3 regions of the Janibacter sp. Y6 genome follow, and region 1 is predicted to be linked to each of the others. Evidence: riboswitches for the same ligand, from Rfam matches in the RefSeq annotation. Region 1 holds a riboswitch; each other region holds the start of a gene.
The links. A riboswitch is a leader RNA that binds a small molecule or an ion and turns the genes downstream of it on or off. The one in region 1 is predicted to bind S-adenosylmethionine.
Positions count from the first base shown of each region.

Region 2: it holds a riboswitch for S-adenosylmethionine, as region 1 does, so the genes downstream of both, L6241_RS09285 (aminotransferase class V-fold PLP-dependent enzyme) here and L6241_RS02915 (homoserine O-acetyltransferase) in region 1, are expected to answer to the same signal.
Region 3: it holds a riboswitch for S-adenosylmethionine, as region 1 does, so the genes downstream of both, L6241_RS06725 (putative leader peptide) here and L6241_RS02915 (homoserine O-acetyltransferase) in region 1, are expected to answer to the same signal.

Region 1 is NZ_JAKLYZ010000001.1:627,123-631,639, forward strand. It holds gene L6241_RS02905 (RNA polymerase sigma factor) at 1-1,479, opposite strand, end outside; gene L6241_RS02910 (universal stress protein) at 1,684-2,085, opposite strand; gene L6241_RS02915 (homoserine O-acetyltransferase) at 2,218-3,402, opposite strand; SAM riboswitch class IV at 3,421-3,532, opposite strand; gene L6241_RS02920 (DUF4192 domain-containing protein) at 3,583-4,517, opposite strand, start outside.
Region 2 is NZ_JAKLYZ010000003.1:352,726-357,242, forward strand. It holds gene dapA (4-hydroxy-tetrahydrodipicolinate synthase) at 1-187, shown strand, start outside; gene L6241_RS09280 (ribonuclease J) at 184-1,872, shown strand; gene L6241_RS09285 (aminotransferase class V-fold PLP-dependent enzyme) at 2,029-3,345, opposite strand; SAM riboswitch class IV at 3,386-3,498, opposite strand; gene L6241_RS09290 (prepilin peptidase) at 3,591-4,235, opposite strand; gene L6241_RS09295 (DNA translocase FtsK 4TM domain-containing protein) at 4,364-4,517, shown strand, end outside.
Region 3 is NZ_JAKLYZ010000002.1:372,932-377,448, reverse strand. It holds gene L6241_RS06745 (ABC transporter permease) at 1-296, opposite strand, end outside; gene L6241_RS06740 (ABC transporter ATP-binding protein) at 296-1,141, opposite strand; gene L6241_RS06735 (ABC transporter substrate-binding protein) at 1,138-2,181, opposite strand; gene ssuE (NADPH-dependent FMN reductase) at 2,178-2,759, opposite strand; gene L6241_RS06725 (putative leader peptide) at 2,930-3,034, opposite strand; SAM riboswitch class IV at 3,066-3,180, opposite strand; gene L6241_RS06720 (sodium:alanine symporter family protein) at 3,321-4,517, opposite strand, start outside.

The DNA.
Region 1 (4,517 bases):
GCGGGTCACGCCGTAGACCTTGCCGATCTCGTCGAGCGTCTTGGGCTGGCCGTCGGTGAGGCCGAAGCGCATCGACACGACGCCCGCCTCGCGCTCGGAGAGCGTGTCGAGGACGCTGTGCAGCTGCTCCTGCAGGAGGGTGAAGGAGACCGCGTCGGAGGGCACGACCGCCTCGGAGTCCTCGATGAGGTCACCGAACTCGGAGTCGCCGTCCTCGCCGAGCGGGGTGTGCAGCGAGATCGGCTCGCGGCCGTACTTCTGCACCTCGACGACCTTCTCGGGGGTCATGTCGAGCTCCTTGGCCAGCTCCTCCGGGGTGGGCTCGCGGCCCAGGTCCTGGAGCATCTGGCGCTGGACGCGCGCGAGCTTGTTGATGACCTCGACCATGTGCACCGGGATGCGGATGGTGCGGGCCTGGTCGGCCATCGCGCGGGTGATCGCCTGGCGGATCCACCACGTCGCGTACGTGGAGAACTTGTAGCCCTTCGTGTAGTCGAACTTCTCGACCGCACGGATGAGGCCCAGGTTGCCCTCCTGGATGAGGTCGAGGAAGAGCATGCCGCGACCGGTGTAGCGCTTGGCGAGCGAGACGACGAGACGCAGGTTGGCCTCGAGGAGGTGGTTCTTGGCGTTCTTGCCGTCCTGCGAGATCCACCACAGCTCGTTCTTGAACTTCGTGTCGATCTTCTCGCCCGAGGCGAGCTTCTCCTCGGCGAAGAGGCCGGCCTCGATCCGCTTGGCGAGCTCGACCTCCTGCTCGGCGTTGAGGAGGGCGACCTTGCCGATCTGCTTGAGGTAGTCCTTGACCGGGTCGGCCGTGGCGCCGGCGGTGACGACCTGCTGGGCCGGGGCGTCGTCCTCGTCCTGGTTGGACAGCACGAAGCCAGCGGCCTCGCTCGTGGGAGCGGTCGTCGCGGGAGCCGGGGTGCCGACGGCGGGCTCGGTGGTCTCCTCGCCGTCCTCGCCGGCCTCCTCGGCGGCGTCGGCGATGTCGGCCGGATCGGGCTCGACGTCGTCGCCGGGACCGGTCGCACCGGCGGTGGCGGCAGCCTTCTTGGCCGTCGTCTTCTTCGCGGTGCTCTTCTTCGCGGCGGTTTTCTTCGCCGGAGCAGCGGCGCCCGCGGCGGCGGCCTTGGTCGTGCCGGCCTTCTTCGCCGCCACCTTCGTCGTCACGGCGCCGTCGGCCGCAGCCTTCTTCGTCGTCGACTTCGTCGCCGCCTTCTTGGCGGGGGACGCTGCCTTCTTGGTGGCGGTCTTCTTGGTGGTGGTCGGTGGCACGTGGACCTCGATTCCCTGTTCCTTCAGCGTCTGAAGCACAACGCGCATCCGAGGGGCGGTAATCCCGGCCTCGCTCACCGCGGCGGCGACGTCCTCTGCCGTGACGTGGCCGGTGGAGCTGCCCTTGCTGAGCAGGGTCTGCACGGCAGGGTGGGCGAAGTCGCGGGGCAGGGAGTCTGACGTGGTCGAGCGGGGCGACAAGGGTCTACCGGCACCTTCCGTGGCGTGTGAGCGGGCTGAGCCCGCGCCACCGAGGATGCATCTGGAGCAGGGTGACTGCCTCCGGAGCAGGTGGCGCCTGGGCGCTCGGCCGCGGGCTTGATCACCATTATAAGTCGAGAGCACGCGAAGGGCCCACGCGACCGTGCGCATGGGCCCTTCGGCGGTGCTGCAGAGCGTCTCGCGTCAGGCGTCGGCCTTCACCGCGAGGACGGGGCACGGGGCGTCGAGGAGCACCCGCTGGGCGTTGGAGCCGAGGATGAGCTTGCCGACGGGGGTGCGGCGGCGCAGCCCGATGACGATGAGCTCGGCATCGGTCTCCTCCGCGACGGCGATGAGGTCCTCGGCCGGCTCCTTGCCGCGCACGAGACCACGCACGTCGACGTCGACGCCGCTGCCGGCGAGGTCGTCGCGCACCCCCTGGAGGGTGGCCTCCTGGGAGGCGGCGTTGTCACCGGTGAAGCCCGAGCCGCCGCGGTCGGAGTGCACGACGACGAGGCGTCGCCCGCGCAGCTTCGCCTCCTCGACCGCACGGTCGAGGGCGGCGCGTCCCTCCTTGGTCGAGACGTAACCAACGACGATCGTCATCTGCGACTCCTTGTCCATGGCTGGTAGTTGCCGCAGACGCTACACCGCGAGCGCGGTGCCGCACGGGCAAGAGGACGGGGCGCGCCGGACGCGTCAGCGGTGCCGGTCGAGGCCGTCGTCGGCGGCTCGGCGTCAACCGTCGAGGGCCTCGCGCACGATCGTCGCGACCTGCTCGATCTCGGTGAGGAAGCCGTCGTGCCCCGACCGGCTCGTGACGAGCCGCTGGACCGTGCCCGGGCGCAGCGCGGCGACCTCGTCGGTGAGCCGTGGGGGGTAGAGCCGGTCGCTGTCGACGGCCGCCACCGTGAGCCGCCCGGGGTAGGCCCGCAGCGCCGACTCGAGACCGCCCCGGTCACGCCCGACGTCGTGGGAGTTCATCGCCTCGGTGAGCACGACGTAGGAGTTGGCGTCGAAGCGACCGGCGAGCTTGGTGCCGTGGTGCTCGAGATAGCTCTCGACGGCGAAGGGGGCGTCGGCCCCCTCGGCCTGCCCGCGCCGCCCGAAGCGGTCGTGCAGCTCGATCTCGCTGCGGTAGGTGACGTGGGCGACCTGGCGCGCGATGCTCAGACCGGCGTCGGGGCCCTCGGGCTGCCCGTAGTAGTCGCCCCCGGCGAAGTGGGGGTCGTTGCGGATCGCCATGACCTGGGCCTGCGACCACCCGATCTGCTCCGCCGTCGCGTACGGGGTGCTCGCGAGCACGACGGCCCGCTCGACCCGCTCGGGCTCCGAGAGCGCCCACTCCAGGGCGCGCATGCCGCCCATCGAGCCGCCGACGACCGCGGCCCACCGGGTGACGCCGAGGGCGTCGGCGAGCAGGACCTCCGCGGCCACCTGGTCGCGGATCGTCACCGCTGGGAAGCGCGAGCCCCACGGGGCGCCGTCCGGGGCCGGCGAGCTCGGGCCGGTGCTGCCCTGGCACCCGCCGAGCACGTTGGGCGCGACGACGAAGTAGCGGTCGGTGTCGACCGGCGCGCCGGGACCGACCATGCCCTCCCACCACCCGGGCGTCGGGTGACCGGGGCCGCTCGGCCCGACGACGTGGCTGTCGCCGGTGAGGGCGTGCTCGACGAGGACGGCGTTGGAGCCGTCCGGGGCGAGCTCGCCCCACGTCTCGTAGGCGATCCGGACCTCGGGCAGCCGTGCGCCGCGCTCGAGGTCGAGCGGTCCGAGGTCGGCGAAGACCCGGCCGCCGGGGTCGTCGCCCTCGCGCCAGGCCGCGCTCGGGCGCGCCGGGCCTGCCGCGCGGGCGGGCACCGAGGTGGGGATGGGGGTGCCCGGTCGATCTGCACCGGGTCGGACGAATGACGTCACGCTCATGACGGATGCGCTCCTGCAGCCTCGCTCTTGCACGCACCGGGTCGGTGCGGCCAGGTCATCACCCGGGGCACCCCATCGCGAGGAGGGTTGCCGCCCAGCAAGCCGGCGCTTGACGCTGGGTCTCATGACCTGCCCGAAGTGTAACGAGGCGCCGTGGGCGGGGCCACGGGCGTCTCACCCTCAGGCGGCGGGCAACCGGATGCCGTGGGTGACGAGCTGGTCGAGCAGCACGGCGAGCCGGTAGCGGGGGTCTGCTCGCAGGGCCGCCTCGAGGGCGATGCCCGCCAGGGCACCGCTGCCCGACCACCAGGCCACCTGCCCGACGACGGTGAGCAGCGGCGCGCTGCGCGGCTCGGGCACCCGGTGCACGACACCGCACAACCGGTCGAGCAGGGCCTCGACGTCGAGCGCCGCCGCGTCGTCGACCTCTCCCCCGCGGCTGCCCGTCGCATCGTGGGTCCACGTGCAGCAGCGCGCCGCCGCGGCGGCGGTGCGCAGGTCCTCGGGGTCGATGCCGGGCACCGCGTCCGGCCCGGGGGTGAGGACGGCGAGGAGGGCGTCGCGCCAGGCCCGGTCGCGCAACGACACGACGAGGTCGGCGACGACGTCGTCGTCGAGGTCGTCGACCGGCTCCCGGGCGCGCAGGACGGCCGTCCAGGCGGCCGTCGCCGCAGCCCGGCCCCGAGGCCCCGTCGGCCGGCGCGCGAGGAGCGTCTCGACGAGCGCGCTGCCCGGGTGGGTGCCAGGGGCGACCTGCTCTGCGAGGTCCGACCGCGTCCGCAGGGGCGCTCGTCCGTGGGCGACCAGCGCGGCGACACCGGGCACCCTGCTCGCCTCGGGGAGCACGACGCCGTCCTCCTCCCACCCCTCGACGTCGCGGTCCGGCGAGTGCCACCGCCCGTCGCGCACGACGACGACCGGGCTGCACCCGATGACGCCTCGGTCGACGAGACCCGCGAGGACTGCGCGCATCCGGGCGGAGGCGCCGGACCGGGTCTCGTAGGCGACGGCGACCACCGCGCGGGCACGGGTCTGCACGACCTGCCCGACCATCTGGCGCACGGCGCGCTCGGCGTGCTCGTCGGGGACGATGTCGCAGCGCTGGATCAGCCCGA
Region 2 (4,517 bases), on a different contig from region 1:
GCTCGTCCCTGTCGTCGACGCGATCATGACGACCTCGCAGGGGGCGATCATGGCCAAGGCCGCGCTCGCCGAGATCGGGGTCATCGAGCACGCGACCGTGCGTCTGCCGCTCGTCGAGAGCCCCCCGGAGCACCTCGACATCCTGCGAGCCGGTCTCGCCGCCACGCACGCAGAGAAGGTCGCATGAGCCACCCGCACCCCGAGCTCGACATCCCCGCCCCGCTCGCGAAGGGTGCCGTGCGGGTCGTCCCGCTCGGCGGCCTCGGCGAGATCGGGCGCAATATGACCGTCGTCGAGCACGACGGCCAGCTGCTGATCATCGACTGCGGGGTCCTCTTCCCCGACGACCACCAGCCCGGTGTCGACCTCATCCTCCCGGACTTCGAGTACATCGAGGACCGGCTCGACGACATCCAGGCGGTGATCCTCACCCACGGGCACGAGGACCACATCGGCGCCGTGCCCTACCTGCTGCGTCTCAAGCCCGACCTGCCGCTCATCGGCTCGCAGCTCACCCTCGCGCTCGTCGAGGCCAAGCTCAAGGAGCACCGGATCAAGCCCTACACCCTCGGAGTCGCCGAGGGCATGCGCGAGGTCTTCGGGCACTTCGACTGCGAGTTCATCGCCGTCAACCACTCGATCCCCGACGCGCTCGCCGTCTTCGTGCGCACGCCTGGCGGCACCCTGCTGCACACGGGCGACTTCAAGATGGACCAGCTGCCGCTCGACGGCCGGATCACCGACCTGCGCGCCTTCGCGCGGGCCGGCGAGGAGGGGGTCGACCTCTTCCTCACCGACAGCACGAACGCGACGGTCCCGGGATTCACCGCGCCCGAGCGCGACATCTCGGCGGCGATCGACAAGGTCTTCCGCGGGGCCGAGCGGCGGATCATCGCCGCGTGCTTCTCCTCGCACGTGCACCGCGTCCAGCAGGTGCTCGACGCCGCGGAGCGCAACGGGCGCAAGGTCGCCTTCGTCGGTCGCTCGATGATCCGCAACATGGGGATCGCGGCCGACCTCGGTCATCTCCACGTGCCCGACCGGGTGCTCGTCGACGTCAAGAAGCTCGGCGACCTGCCCGACGACCAGGTCGTCCTCATCTGCACCGGCAGCCAGGGCGAGCCGATGGCTGCCCTCAACCGCATGGCCAACCGCGACCACCGCATCGACGTCGGCGTCGACGACACGATCATGCTGCTCTCCTCGCCGATCCCCGGCAACGAGGGCTCCGTGTGGCGGGTCATCAACGGCCTCATGCGCCTGGGCGCCCACGTCGTGCACAGCGGCGGCACCGACCGGGTCCACGTCTCCGGCCACGCGAGCGCCGGAGAGCTGCTCTACTGCTACAACATCGTCAAGCCCAAGAACGTCCTGCCGGTGCACGGCGAGTGGCGTCACCTCGTGGCCAACCGTGACCTCGCGATCGCGACGGGGGTCCACCCCGACCACATCCCGCTCGCCGAGGACGGCGTCGTCGTCGACCTCGTCGACGGCCGGGCGCGGGTCGTCGGTGCGGTGCCGTGCGGCTACGTCTACGTCGACGGCAGCAGCGTGGGCGAGGCCGACGAGGACCTGCTCAAGGACCGCCGCATCCTGCGCGACGAGGGCTTCATCTCGGTCATGGTCGTCATCAACTCCTCGAGCGGCGCGATCCTCGCCGGCCCGGAGATCACCGCCCGCGGCTTCGCCGAGGGTGACGAGATCTTCGAGCAGGTCCGTCCCAAGATCGTCGCGGCGATCCAGGACGCGACGGCGAAGGGGGTCACCGACCCCCACCAGCTGCAGCAGGTCATCCGTCGCGCCGTCGGCGGCTGGGTCGGCGGCAAGATCCGCCGCCGCCCGATGATCATCCCGACGGTCGTCGAGGCCTGAGGCTCACCCCTTCGCCCGGCACCCCCGAGCTACCACACCCCCTCGAGCTACCACACCCCCCGAGCTACCACGCAGTACTGGTCGTCATCACGACCAGTACTGCGTGGTAGCTCGCGTCGTAGACGGGTCGGTAGCCGGAGGCGGGCGAAGGGGGAGTCAGCCCCGCGGGGCGAGGGAGCGGACCGCGGCGACGAGCCGGTCGACGTGCTCGGGGGAGTTCGCCAGGCCCAGGCTCGCGCGGACCGCGCTCGTGCTGCTCGAACCCTGCCGCGCCAGGAGCGCGTCGACGAGGACGTGGGCGCAGAAGCGTCCGTCGCGCACCCCGATGCCGTGCTCGTCGGAGAGGCGGCGCGAGACCTCCTCGGCGGAGCGGCCCTCGACGGTGAAGGTGACGACCGGCGCCCGGTCGTGCGTCGGCCCGAAGATCGAGTGCGTCTGCACCCCGGGGATCGCGTCGAGCCGGCTGACCAAGCCCCGCCCGAGCGTCTCGTCGAGCTCGGCGATGGCCTCACGGTGCTCCTCGACGACCTCGCACGCGACGGCCAGGGCCACCGCGCCGAGGACGTTCGGGCTGCCGGCCTCGTGGCGGGCGGGACCGATCTGCCACGTCGTGTCCTCGTCGGAGACCGCCGCCGTCGCACCGCCCCCGGCGAGGTAGGGCTCGGCCGCGTCGAGCCAGTCCGAGCGCCCGACGAGCACGCCGGCGCCGTAGGGCGCATAGATCTTGTGCCCCGAGAAGGCGACGTAGTCGAGCTCCTCGAGCGCGAGGTCGACGGCGCGGTGCTGGACGAGCTGGGCGGCGTCGAGCGCGACCCGGGCGCCGTGCCGGCGGGCGACCGTCGCGATCTGCGCGACCGGCCAGTACTCGCCCGTGACGTTCGACGCGCCGGTGACGACGACGAGCGCGTCGGCGGCGCGCGAGGTCCGCAGCGCCGCGTCGACGACCGAGACCGCCTCGGCCGGGCTCGCGGGCACGGGGAGGCGGACGAGCTGCTCGGCGCGCCACGGCAGGATCGTCGCGTGGTGGTCGGAGCCGAAGACGAAGACCTGCGCGTCCTGCGGCACGACCGAGGCGAGGAGGTTGAAGGAGTCGGTGGTGTTGCGCGTGAAGATCACGTGGTCGTCCGCGCGCGCGCCGACGAAGCGGGCCACGACCTCGCGGGCCTGCTCGTAGCGCGCGCTCGTCACGCGCGAGGCGTAGCCGTTGCCGCGGTGCACCGACGAGTACGTGAGGCTCGCCTCGTCGACGGCGGCCTTGACGGCGACGAAGGCCGAGGTCGAGGCCCCATGGTCGAGATTCGCGTACTCCACCTCGGCGCCGGACTCGAGCGGGCAGACGAGCCCGTCGGAGACGAGGGCCGGGGTCGACGGCGCGCTCGGGCGGGGTCGCAGCTGGTGCACGGCCGCCAGCGTCGGCTCGGCGGGGCGGGGGAGCGTCGGCGCAGCGGCCGGGGCGAGAGCGGTGGTGGACATGGCATGCCTCCCATGAGGTCTGGGACCTCGGGGCAGCCGGGGTCCGCGCTTGCCGGCGTCGTCTGGCGTCGGCCAGGTCGTCACCCGGAGCACCCCACCGCGGAGGAGGGTTGCCGACCAGCGAGCCGGGGCTTGACGCTGGCACTCATGACCTTGGCCGCGACGATAGCAGCGGGTCGGGGAGCGGCGTCGAGCCCGTCCGGCCCCGTCTTGTCTGCTGAGACCTGGGCGGGGGAGGGGCGTGCTCAGGCGCGTACGAGGAGCGCGAGGACCGCCCCGAGCACGAGGTAGGGGCCGAAGGCGAGGTGCGTGGCCCGGTCCACCCGGCGCAGCACGAGGAGCACGAGCGCAGCGGCACCGCCGAGCGCGAAGGCCGCGTACACGCCGATGGTGAGGGTGCTCCACCCGTACCAGCCGAGCAGCGGGGCGAGGGCGAGCACGAGCTTCGCGTCGCCCATCCCGATGCCGCGCGAGCCGAGGACGAGGCTGACGAGCACGAAGGCACCGCCGACGCCCGCCGTGGCGACGAGCGCCCGGCGCAGGTCGTCCCACTGCCCGGACGTCGCCGCGGCGAGGGCGAGGAGCGCGAGGACGGCGGCCGCGAAGGGGAGCGTGAGGGCGTTGGGCAGCCGGTGGACGTCCGCGTCGACCGCGAGCAGGAGCAGGCCGACCGGGGCGAGGAGCGCGGTCGCCGCCGCGGCGGCGAGCGGCTCGTCGCGGGCGACCCAGACGAGGGCGGCCGCGAGCGCCGGCACCGCCGGCACGAGCCACCCGTGGGCGGGCAGCGGAGCCGTCTCGTCGGGGCGTCGGTAGGTGCCCGAGCGGCCCCACCTCCACGCGAGGGGCATGCCCACGAGCGCGACGGCGAGCGCGACGAGGACATGGGGCACGCACGCAGGGTATGCGGGCGCCGGTGGCTCTCCCCGGCGCCGTCCACACCCCCCTTCGCCCGGAACCGGCGGCCCCTGGTGCGCGTGTGACACGTGTGAAAGGGATGGCGATCGCCTAGCCTGCGAGCATGGCAACACGTAACGGCACCCCCGCGCGCCCGCGTGGGGGATCCACCCGCGCACCCGGTCGCACGGCCGCGACCAAGGGCCCGGGGCGGTCCACGGGCACCAAGGCCCGGTCCTCCTCGCGCTCCTCCGGCCGCACCGGCTCGAAGGGGTCGG
Region 3 (4,517 bases), on a different contig from region 1:
GCCGAGCGGGTCAGGCTCGCCGTGAGGTGCTCCTGGAGCTGGCCGGTCCGCACGAGGTCCCACAGCGCCTCGAGCACGACGTGCAGCGGCGGGAGGAAGACCGCCCGGCTCGACTCGAGGAGGTACTGGGGACCGAGCTCCCAGAGCAGGAGGAAGGCCACGACGGCGGCAGAGCGTCGGATGCCCGTGCGGCCGATGCCGGCCGCCCGACCTGCCGCTGACGGCGCCCGGGGCACCGGGGCGACCGCGGGGGCGTCGTCCGTCGTCGTGGGGGTGGTCAGGGTCGCGGTGCTCATCAGGCCGCCCTCTCGGTGCCGTCGGGCTGGATCTTGCGGTGGCCGGCGCGCTGGGCACGCTCGACCTCGTCGTGGAGCAGGCCCCAGATCTCGTGCCGGTAGGCGACGAAGGCGGGGTCGGAACGCAGGTCGACGGCGCCGGCCCGGTCGCCGAGGTCGACGTCGACGACCTCGGTGAGACGCCCGGGACGTGAGGAGAGGACGGCGACCCGCTGGCCGAGGTAGACCGCCTCCTCGATGCCGTGGGTGATGAAGACCGCGGTCGTGCCGGTGGTTCGCCAGATCCGCAGCAGCTCGTCCTGCAGCTGCTCGCGGGTCTGCGCGTCCAGGGCGGCGAAGGGCTCGTCCATGAGGAGGATCCCGGGCTCGTAGGCCAGGCTCCGGGCGATGGCCACCCGCTGCTTCATCCCCCCGGACAGCTCGTGCGGGAGCCGGTCCTCGAAGCCGGAGAGCCCGACGAGGTCGAGGTGGTGACGAGCCCGCTCGGTGCGCTCGGCGCGGCTGATCGGCAGCTGCTCGAGCCCGAAGGTGACGTTGGCCAGCGCGGTGCGCCATGGGAAGAGGGCGTACTGCTGGAAGACGATGCCTCGGTCCAGGCCCGGACCGGTGACCTCCTCGCCGTCGACGAGGACGCTGCCGCTCGTCGGCGTGCTCAGACCGCCGAGCAGGTCGAGCAGGGTCGTCTTGCCCGACCCGCTCGGGCCGACGAGGGTGAGGAACTCGCCGGCGGGCACGGTGAGGCTGATGTCGTCGAGCGCCCGCAGGACGCTCGCGCGGGGCTGCTCCTTCGTGGGCCGCACGACGAACTCCTTCGTCACGTGGCGCAGCTCGATGCTCGAGGTCACGACGACCCCTCCTTCGCGAGGTCGTTGTACTCGTTGGTGTAGATCTGCGAGGGGTCGAGCTCGCCCGCCGCGACGATGCCGCTGCTCTCCAGCCAGTCCGACCACTGGGTGAAGTCGGTGTCGCTGATGACCCCGCCGCGGGCGGGGATGCCCGTGCTCTTCCAGTACCGCAGGGTGGCGGTCGTCTCGTTGCGGTCGCGCGCCTCGACGATCTGGGTGAAGCGGGCGATGACGTCGGCGCGGGGCGTCGTGCGGGCCCACTCGATGGCCTTGGCGACCCCGGTCGTCAGCTCTCGGGTGGCCTGGGGGTGCTGCGCGATGAAGTCGTCGCGCAGCACGTACTGCCCGCCGTTGATCGGTCCGACGACCTCGGTGTCGCGGAAGAGCTCACGGATGTCGCCCTGGGCCTTCGCGTGGTCCTGGAAGATCCCGCCGAGCGCACCGGCGTCGACCTGCCCGCGTCGGACGGCCTCCTCGGTGTCGTTGGGCGGCAGGACGATGAGCTGGACCTGGTCGATCTCGCTCTGCGACAGCCCGGACGTCGTCAGCCACGTGTCGATCGCCGCCTCTGCGTGGGCGCCCAGCGTGTTGACCGCGATCTTCTTGCCGACGAGGTCACGGGGCCGGCGGATGGCGCTGTCCTTGCGGACGTAGACCCCCTGGTAGGACTTCGCGTCCGAGCCGTAGTAGTTGACGACGGCGGTGATCGGGGAGCCCGCCTCGACGAGCTTGACGATGGCGCCCGAGAAGGCGCCGCCGATGTCGGTCTGGCCGGTCGCGACGGACTGGATGTCCTGCGGGCCGCTGGTCGTCGCGCCGACGTACTCGAGCTGGACGCGATCGAGGTAGCCGAGGTCGTCGGCGAGCTCGGGCCAGGTGACGGCGTTGGCGCTGCCCTGGTAGCGCACGGTCGTGTGCGCCCCCTCCTCCTGCGACTGCGCGTCGCTCGTGGGCAGGGCGCAGCCGGTGGCCAGGCTCGTCGTCAGGGCGAGGAGCGCGCCGGCGGACAGGACGGAGCGGCGGGTCGTGGTGCGCATCAGGCCACCCGCTCCACGCCGTGCGCGCGGTCGGCGGCTGCGACGAGCGATCGCCCGGCGACGCCGTCGAGGAAGACCCGGGTGACCTCGCGAAGGGGGGCGGCGGCGGACTCGTCGAGGAGGATCTCACCGCCGTCGAGCAGGTGCACCTCGTCGGCCCGCACGAACCACCCGGGGGTGATCGCGCTCGGCGCCAGGCTGGCCAGCACCGGCCGCAGCGCGTAGTCGACGGACAGGACGTGCGCGGGGCTGCCTCCGGTGGCCACGGGCAGGACGACCTTGCCGCGCAGCGCGTCCTGGGGCAGCAGGTCGAGGAAGGTCTTGAGCAGACCGCTGTAGGCCGCCTTGTAGACCGGGGTGCTCACGACGACGGCGTCGGCGCTCGCGATCGTCGCGACCGCGGCGGCGACGTCGGGGTGGGCGGTGTCGGCTCGCAGGAGCGGCCCGGCGGGCAGGTCGCGCAGGACGACGGGCAGGGTGAGGTGGCCGGCGCGCTGGACCCAGCGCGAGAGGTGGGTGAGCACGCCGTCGGTGCGCGATGTCGTCGACGGACTGCTCGAGATGGTGGCGACGAGAGCCATGGGGATGCCTTCCTGGGCATGGGGGGTCGTCGGACGTCGGCGGGTGCCGGACGGCCGTGGTGCGGTGAGGGTGGGGCGACCCAGGGGCGCTGGGTCAGGGGTGACGGGCACGCCACGCTGACCGGGCCGCGGGGCGACCGGTCGGTGGTGGGGGTGCTACGTCTGCTGCGTCAGCGGCGACAGAGCGCGCTGCTGACGCGGAGCAGGTCGACGTGCCGTCGCTCGACGTGCCGGCAGCTGCGCCGGCCCGTGGTGCGGGTCGTGTCGGTGCTCATGTGGTGCCCGTCCTCGTCTCGAGGCCGTGGGGCCTCGCGCTTGCCCCTGCCAGTCGGCAGGGGCCAGGTCCTCACCCGGAGCACCCCACTGCGAGATGGAGGGTTGCTGTCCAGCGAGCCGGGGCTTGGCGCTGGAGCTCATGACCTGCGAGGAACCTAGCGCGCGGTCAAGTCCTATCGCAACAGTAGGGATTGGTGTCTCGCATCTCGGACCGCCTACGGACGCAGGACGACCCGCCGGCGGTGTGCCGGCGGGTCGTCCTCGTCATGACGTGGGTCGGGCGTGTCAGTCCTCGTCGGCCCGGGCCCCGCCGCGGGCGCGCTCCTCCATGCTCAGCCCACTGTCGTGAGCCGAGTCGGTGCGCATCTGGGGCAGGTCGCCGGTGTTGCCCTGCTCCTCGCGGATGGCGCTCAGCTCGGCCTCGTCGGCGGCGCCGAGCTCGTAGAGACGTCCGCTGCGCCAGTCGGCCAGGTAGTCGCGCATCTCGCTCTTGAGCTCGGGCAGGAGGAAGTACAGCCCGAGGAGGTTGATGAAGCCGCACATGAAGAGGAAGGCGTCGGTGAGGGTGAGCACCGAGCCGAAGGTGAGCACCGTGCCGATGACCGTGAAGGAGACGAAGATCAGCTTGTAGGTGAGCAGGCTCGGCCGCGACGGGCCGAAGAAGTACTCCCAGGCCTTCTCGCCGTAGTAGCTCCACGTGATGAGCGTGGAGAAGGCGAAGAGCGCCACCATGACGGCGAGGATCACCGGGAACTGCGGCAGGAAGGTGGCGAAGGCGTCGCTGGTGAGGAGCACGCCGTCGGGCGCGCCGCCACCCGCCTTGACCTGGTCGATGCCCTCGCGCCACGACGGCGGGTTCGCGATGACGATGGTCAGGGCGGTCATCGTGCACACGATGACCGTGTCGATGAAGGGCTCGAGGAGGGCGACGAAGCCCTCGGAGACGGGGCGGGTGGTCTTCACGGCCGAGTGCGCGATCGGGGCCGAGCCCAGACCGGCCTCGTTGGAGAAGGCCGCGCGCTGGAAGCCGACGATGAGGACGCCGACGAGGCCGCCGAGCCCGGCCTCCGGGGTGAAGGCGCCGCTGACGATGTCGCCGAGGGCGCCGGGGACCTGGCTGATGTTCGAGCCGATGACGAGCAGGCACGCCGCGACGTAGCCGATGCCCATGACCGGGACGAGCTTCGAGGTCACCGCGGCGATCGAGGTGATGCCGCCGAGGATCACCGCGCCGATGAGCGCGGCCAGGGCCAGGCCGAAGACGAGCGCGGACCCGTCGGAGCCGAGGAAGCCGTCGGCGCCACCGGTCACCTCGCGAGCCTGGGCGAAGGTCTGGTTGGCCTGGAACATGTTGCCGCCGCCGACCCCGAAGAAGAAGATCGCGATGGCGAAGGCGCCGGTCATGATCGCGGCGGGGACCCGGCCGAACCGGCCGTACGCGACCGGCAGGTACTTGAAGGGGCCGCCGGAGATCGAGCCGTC